2 regions of the Paraglaciecola sp. IT1134 genome follow, and region 1 is predicted to be linked to the other one. Evidence: riboswitches for the same ligand, from Rfam matches in the RefSeq annotation. Region 1 holds a riboswitch; the other holds the start of a gene.

Region 1 (3,419 bases):
AACCAACCTATCATGGCAGCGCCTATGCCAGAGGTGAAATGATCATAACCGGGGGCAATGTCGGTGGTTTGAGGACCCAGGGTATAAAAAGGCGCTTCGTCGCAGATGGCCAACTGTTTATCCATGTTCTCTTTAATCAGTTGCATGGGTATGTGGCCCGGACCTTCTATGATGGTTTGCACGTCGTATTCCCAGGCGATTTTGACCAATTCCCCCAAGGTTTCTAATTCGGCGAACTGAGCCTGATCATTGGCATCGGCAATACAACCGGGACGCATGCCGTCACCTAATGACAAGGACACATCATAAGCCGCACATATCTGACAGATTTCCCGGAAGTGCTGGTATAAAAAGCTTTCTTTATGATGGAACAGACACCATTTGGCCATGATTGAGCCACCTCGGGAAACAATGCCCGTCAGCCGTTTTGCCGTCATTGGCACATAGCGCAGTAACACGCCGGCATGAATAGTAAAATAATCGACTCCCTGTTCCGCTTGTTCCAGCAACGTATCGCGGAAGGCTTCCCATGTCAGATCTTCGGCCACACCGTTTACTTTTTCCAGGGCTTGATAAATAGGCACAGTGCCAATTGGCACGGGAGAATTGCGTATTATCCATTCCCGGGTTTCATGAATGTAACGACCTGTGGACAAGTCCATCACCGTGTCGGCACCCCAACGCGTTGACCATACCAGCTTCTCTACTTCCTCTTCGATGGAAGAGGTCACGGCTGAGTTACCGATATTAGCGTTTACTTTGACCAGAAAGTTGCGGCCAATAATCATGGGCTCAGATTCAGGGTGGTTAATATTTACCGGGATGATGGCGCGACCCCGGGCCACTTCCGTACGCACAAATTCTGCGCTAATAAGTTGACCGATATTGGCACCAAAGGCATGGCCTTGCGCTTTTTGGGTCAGTACTTTATCGCTTACTAGCTCACGAGCCATGTTCTCGCGAATGGCAATGTATTCCATTTCTGGTGTGATGATGCCCGCTTTGGCGTAATGCATTTGGGTTACACAGTGACCAGGTTTGGCTTTTAAGGGGGTATGCAGGGCATCAAAACGCAGATCATCTAGCCCGTCTTCCGCCATGCGCTGCTGGGTGTAACGAGAACTTGCGTGGGGTAATTGTTCAACGTCACCCCGGGCCACAATCCAATCACGACGTAATTTGGCTAAGCCCTGATGCACAGTGATCTTCGCCTCGGGATCAGAGTAAGCCCCCGCGCAGTCATAGACCATAATATCGGGGTTGCAGGTGGTTAACGGTGTTTCTTGTGTGTCATTTAAAATGGTATCAGTTTGCCTGATTGCGCGCATTCCAACTCGTATAGGGTGCAAAGTCCCGGGCAAATAAACTTTGCTTGAATTAGGATGTAATAAGGGTTTTAAGTTATCTAAAAATTGTTGTGCCTGGGCACGGGTTTGGCGACGGTTCGACATTAGCAATCTCTCATATACTGTTGTAAAGGAAGTTGCTTGTCTGGAGGGGGGTTGTTGAAAAGCACTATCAATTGATAACTAATACACAGCTAAGCGATGTAAAAAACACAATTATTAGTAAAATGATGACAACCAGGTATTGCAGATAAAAACTGTAATACTTAGCATAAATCACGCTTGTTTCCTTCGCGAGTACTAACTCGATCAGGTTCAACGGATCCCGAATTAACGGTCTCAGCACTAAGGCACTCCGACAAGAGCAAACAGTATAAACCCAAGTTGAAAATACCTTCAAGATCTTTATTGCAGTGGATCTTACGCATACTTGATCAAATAGCTTTTAAAGCGGGGCGTAAATCAGTACACTATGCGACCTTTTTTCATACTACTCGACGGAGATCCAAATGGCTCGCGTAACAGTTGAAGATGCCGTAAACAAAATTGGCAACCGGTTTGATTTGGTTTTAGTCGCAGCACGTCGTGCACGACAGCTTGCTATCGAAGGCAAAGTTTCTCATGTGCCCGTGGGTACAGATAAACCTACCGTGGTCGCTTTACGTGAAATCGAACAAGGTTTTGTGACTGCTGCAACCTTGGAAGCGGAAGATATGCGTGACCAACACGCCCAGGATCATGCTGAATTTGCAACCGCAGCCAATATTCTGCAAGAACAGTAAAAAAGAGCCTAATTTTTAGCGGCTACCCATCAGAGCGATGTTTAGCCGTTGGCTTCCTGCCTAAATCACCGTATTCTTAAACATTCATTAGTCGAGACACGTAGCACTTGTATCTATTTGAAGGTTTAAAACAAAAATTAGAGGCCTATCTGCCACCTGATAAGGTAGCGGAGACTCAGCGTGCCTTTGTGGTTGCCCGCGATGCCCACGACGGGCAAATGCGTTCAAGTGGCGATCCCTATATTACTCATCCCGTGGCCGTGACCGGGATCTTGGCCGACATGCGCCTGGATCACGAAACCCTGATGGCTGCTTTGTTGCACGATGTAATCGAAGATACACACCACAACAAAGAAAGCCTAAGCGCCCAATTTGGTGAAGCTGTGGGTGAGCTGGTGGAAGGCGTCAGTAAACTCGAAAAGATCCATTTTAGTAACAAACAAGAAGCCCAGGCGGAAAATTTTCGCAAGATGATGATGGCCATGGTGCAGGATATCCGGGTGATCTTGATCAAGCTGGCGGATCGCACCCACAATATGCGCACCCTGGGGTCGTTGCGCCCTGACAAGCGTCGGCGTATTGCCCGGGAGACTCTGGAAATTTACGCCCCCATCGCCCATCGCTTGGGTATTCACGATATAAAAAATGAGTTGGAAGACCTGGGGTTCCAAGCCATGTATCCCATGCGCCACCGGGCATTACTAGCTGCGGTCAAACAGGCAAGGGGCAACCGTAAAGAAGTTATCGAAAACACCCGTAAAGAGGTGGAAACCCGGTTAGCGTCATACGGCATTAACGCGGTTACCAGTGGCCGTGAAAAACATCTGTATTCCATTTACCGCAAAATGAAAAACAAAGAACTGATGTTCAATGAAGTGATGGACATCTATGCTTTTCGGGTAGTGGTGGATAGCGTGGATAACTGTTACCGGGCTTTGGGCGCCATGCACGGTCTGTATAAACCTATCGAAAGCCGTTTCAAGGATTATGTGGCCATTCCCCGCACTAACGGTTATCAGTCTTTGCATACGTCGCTTATCGGCCCCCACGGTATTCCGGTGGAAATTCAGATCCGCACCACCGAAATGGATAAAATGGCTGACATAGGCGTGGCCGCCCACTGGTTATACAAAGACGATGACGACAGCAGCGATACTACGGCCCAGGTACGTGCCCGTAAATGGATGCAGTCTTTGATCGAGCTCCAGCAAAGCGCCAGTTCGTCGTTTGAATTTATCGAAAATGTGAAAACGGATCTCTTCCCGGATGAAATCTATGTATTTACTCGGGA
Region 2 (3,419 bases), 2.1 Mb from region 1:
CATCCGCTCTTGTTTGCACATCAAAGTCGCTCACTTGGGTGTCTTCTCTGTCCATATAAAACACCGCCAGGCGCACAAACGCATCGTAATTGATGAAGTTACCCTTAACGCCTAATTCATAATTCCAATTGAATTCCGGAGCAAAAATGCGTTTATCCTCTGACACACGCTCATCAGGATTGAAACCCGCTGCCTTATATCCTCTGGACAGACTGGCATAAACTGAGGCGCTATCGATACTGTAATCCAGCACCACCTTTCCCCCCACCAGGTTTTTTTGGTTACTTTCGACAAAACCGTTACTGTCAAGGTAGTCAATTTCAAAACGATCAACTCGTACCCCCAAGCGCAGATTTAGTTTATCGGATAAGCGCGTATCAGTTTGCCCATAAACGGCCAGATTATTCTGTTGATAATCGCTGGTGAAATCACGTTCAGCATAGGTATATTGGCGTAACAAACTCTCGTCCATAGATTTTATATAAATCCCAAATAACCAATCAGTACTGGCATTAAACAAGGCTGATTGGGCGTTAGACAACACTCGCACATCAGCGTTTTGAGTATCACGCTGTCTGTAGTAGCTATCCACAGATGAATATTCCAGGGGATCAAAACCAACAAAGGTCCAGTCTTCATCGTAGCTGTACCCGATTTCACTATCTGACTGGCTAAGGATCACAAAAATGTCGGCCAAATCGGAATTGATTTCGGTTTTTAAGCCTATGGCATGGGTTTCCTGGCGATCGAAACCCGGTTCATCGGCACGAGATTTACGATCATTGTCCAAGGAGAACGCATCGTAGCCATTGTCGATATCAAAATATTGATAATTAAGATCAAAGGTCAACCAATCCGCAGCCAGATATTTAAGTTTCACTCTGGAAGTGAACTCGTGCAAATTATCGGTATCGTTACGATTTAAAAATGTATTTTCGACAAATCCGTTACTTTTATACTGCTGCAGAGCAACACGATAAAATAATTTGTCGCTTATGGCGTTGCCGTAAGCGGCCCCTAAGCTCCAGGTATTCTGCTCGGCGAGTGTTAACGCCATCCGACCGCTGGCTTCAGGGCCCGCGTCAACGGTTTTAACTTTGATAACTCCTGCCATGGCCCCCGCCCCAAACTCAGTAGCTTGTGGCCCGCGTAATATCTCAACTTGCTCGACGTCAAATAAGGTGCCGACACCGGCTATGCCAGAGAAATCAAAATCATCGACCAAAAATCCAACAGACGGGTTACTGGGTTCGGCAAACTGACTACGTTCGCCTATTCCACGGATCTGAACAAACCGCCCACGAGATGCACCGCTGGTAAAATTGATGTTTGCCCCGAGATTTAAAATATCTTCCAGATGCTGAGCCTGGCGCGACTCAATTTGTGTATCACTTAAAATAGTGACGCTTGCAGGTAAAAACAGGAGGTCTTGCTGGCGGAAATCTGAGCTGACAGTAATCCGCTCGACACTTTGTGTATCGTTTGCATAGACTTGAAAACAGGACGCGATAGAACAGGCAAGTAAGGTAGAACGAAATTTCATTTGGATCTCTTCGATTGTCGATTGAAAAGACCCGGCTTTGCGGCAGATAAATGGGAGATGCTTACACTTTTGTCATGTAGACGAAATTACCATTCCTACGCCGGTATTATCCGGATCAGGTGTAAGGGTCATATTTCCAATTTTGAAATAAATCTCAGCCTTTCGGCACCCCTTGGTTGCTAACTCTTAATGTGGTTAGTTAGCGCGCAACAGTTTAACAATATAGATCATAATCGCAAGCCAATATTATTCAAGTTGCAATACGCCTTAAATAATCAAACAAACTATCTGTTTATAAATCGCTGTGCCTCAATCTTATTTTGACCAGCTTGGCTGAGCTCAATATAGAATCTTCCTGAGTAAACCATATTTCGCCAGATGAATGGTGACATACCCCTTCAACTTGCCCAAACCCTGGGAGTTGAAAATGTTCGATCAACACAAATTCATCACTTAATATCAGCATAAATGGATCGCCAAAGCCAACACGCTTAGAGGGGTAACCCACTAAAATGTATTGTTTATGAACAGGATCGTAGTCCGCTCCAGTAATAACCCCGGGTAAATTGGGGATCAAACTATAAGGTTCGATTTGCTGCTGAGGCTGCGACTTATCCAGCAAATAAACCCTAAGCAGATCTGTTTTCCAACTTTTTGAAAATAACACCAGATGATCATTAACTGCCACCAAAGCCTCTGCGTCAAAGTCATGATTTAACGTTTCGTTGAGCTGAGGTTGATTGGCAGCATAGCTTACCTCAATGGGCACTGCATCACCTTGCCCTAAACGTGTTTTACTGATTTTATAAATATTCAGGCTTTTTCGCTGGCCATTGTTATTGCCTATATCCCCTACATACAAATAATTCTCATCACCGGTCAGGGCTTCCCAATCTCTATTTTTGGCCCTAAGCGGATATTCAGCATCAATTGCGGCTTTGTCATCAATTTGGTAAATCACTGGCGCATTCCCAGAATCATTGACAGTGAACGTTTGCCGATCCTGATCGCAATACAGACCGGAACTTTCAGCCAGGGCAGCAGGAAGTGGCCATTGTTCCAAAATATCAAAACGAGGGGTAACTGCTGAAGAAATATTGCAGCCATATAGTAACCAGCTAAAAAGCAAGGTAAATACACGTACTTTCATAACGTCCTTAATTGTTGCGCTGTAGGCAACTGTATAGATTACAGGTTTAACTCGCCTTGATCATCAGGTTACTTAACGTTAAGCACTCATTTCTTGTTTGAGTTTGAAAGCCAGTTGATCCATGGTTTTGCCGTGAGGCACGGGTAAGCGGGTCTGACGATCGACTCGTACAAATACAATATCATCCGCCAAACAAATCGTTTTCTTGGTTTCTTTATTGCGTACCAAACACGTTACCGTTATAGAGGTTCTGCCTACTTTTTTTGTGACTAAGCCAAACTCTACTATATCTCCCTGCATGGCTGGTGACTCGAAAGTAATTTCACCTATGTGTTTAGTGACCAATAATTTGCTTTCGAGCTGGCATATTGCGTAGATCGCGGCTTCTTCATCAATCCATTCCAGGGCTCTTCCACCAAAAAGTGCGTTGGCATAATTGAGATCATTTGGCATAACAAGCCGTCGAGATAAAAAGCGCATTCGTATTCCTTATTAACATTGCTTAAACTGGCGTTACTTATATACATTGTACAGATAAAAACAGCGTGGATTTACAGTTTCAAATACAACAATGGCTAGAAAAACGAAATAAAAATGTCTCACATCGACAATTGGTGATTATCAGTGGCGAGCAGTCATGGGCAATTGAACAAGCAGAACAATTTTTAAAAGGTTTCAGCAAACTTTCCCCTGATCCTACTCTGTGGGTAGGTTTTCGTAATACAG

What was found. A riboswitch is a leader RNA that binds a small molecule or an ion and turns the genes downstream of it on or off. The one in region 1 is predicted to bind thiamine pyrophosphate.
Region 2: another riboswitch for thiamine pyrophosphate. It lies ahead of AC3RV5_RS15735 (TonB-dependent receptor); the one in region 1 lies ahead of thiC (phosphomethylpyrimidine synthase ThiC).

Annotation. Positions count from the first base shown of each region.
Region 1 is NZ_CM176486.1:393,021-396,439, forward strand. It holds gene thiC (phosphomethylpyrimidine synthase ThiC) at 1-1,451, opposite strand, end outside; TPP riboswitch at 1,616-1,714, opposite strand; gene rpoZ (DNA-directed RNA polymerase subunit omega) at 1,856-2,128, shown strand; gene spoT (bifunctional GTP diphosphokinase/guanosine-3',5'-bis pyrophosphate 3'-pyrophosphohydrolase) at 2,236-3,419, shown strand, end outside.
Region 2 is NZ_CM176486.1:3,604,432-3,607,850, forward strand. It holds gene AC3RV5_RS15735 (TonB-dependent receptor) at 1-1,543, opposite strand, end outside; TPP riboswitch at 1,619-1,726, opposite strand; gene AC3RV5_RS15740 (hypothetical protein) at 1,836-2,693, opposite strand; gene AC3RV5_RS15745 (acyl-CoA thioesterase) at 2,772-3,173, opposite strand; gene AC3RV5_RS15750 (tRNA(Met) cytidine acetyltransferase TmcA) at 3,239-3,419, shown strand, end outside.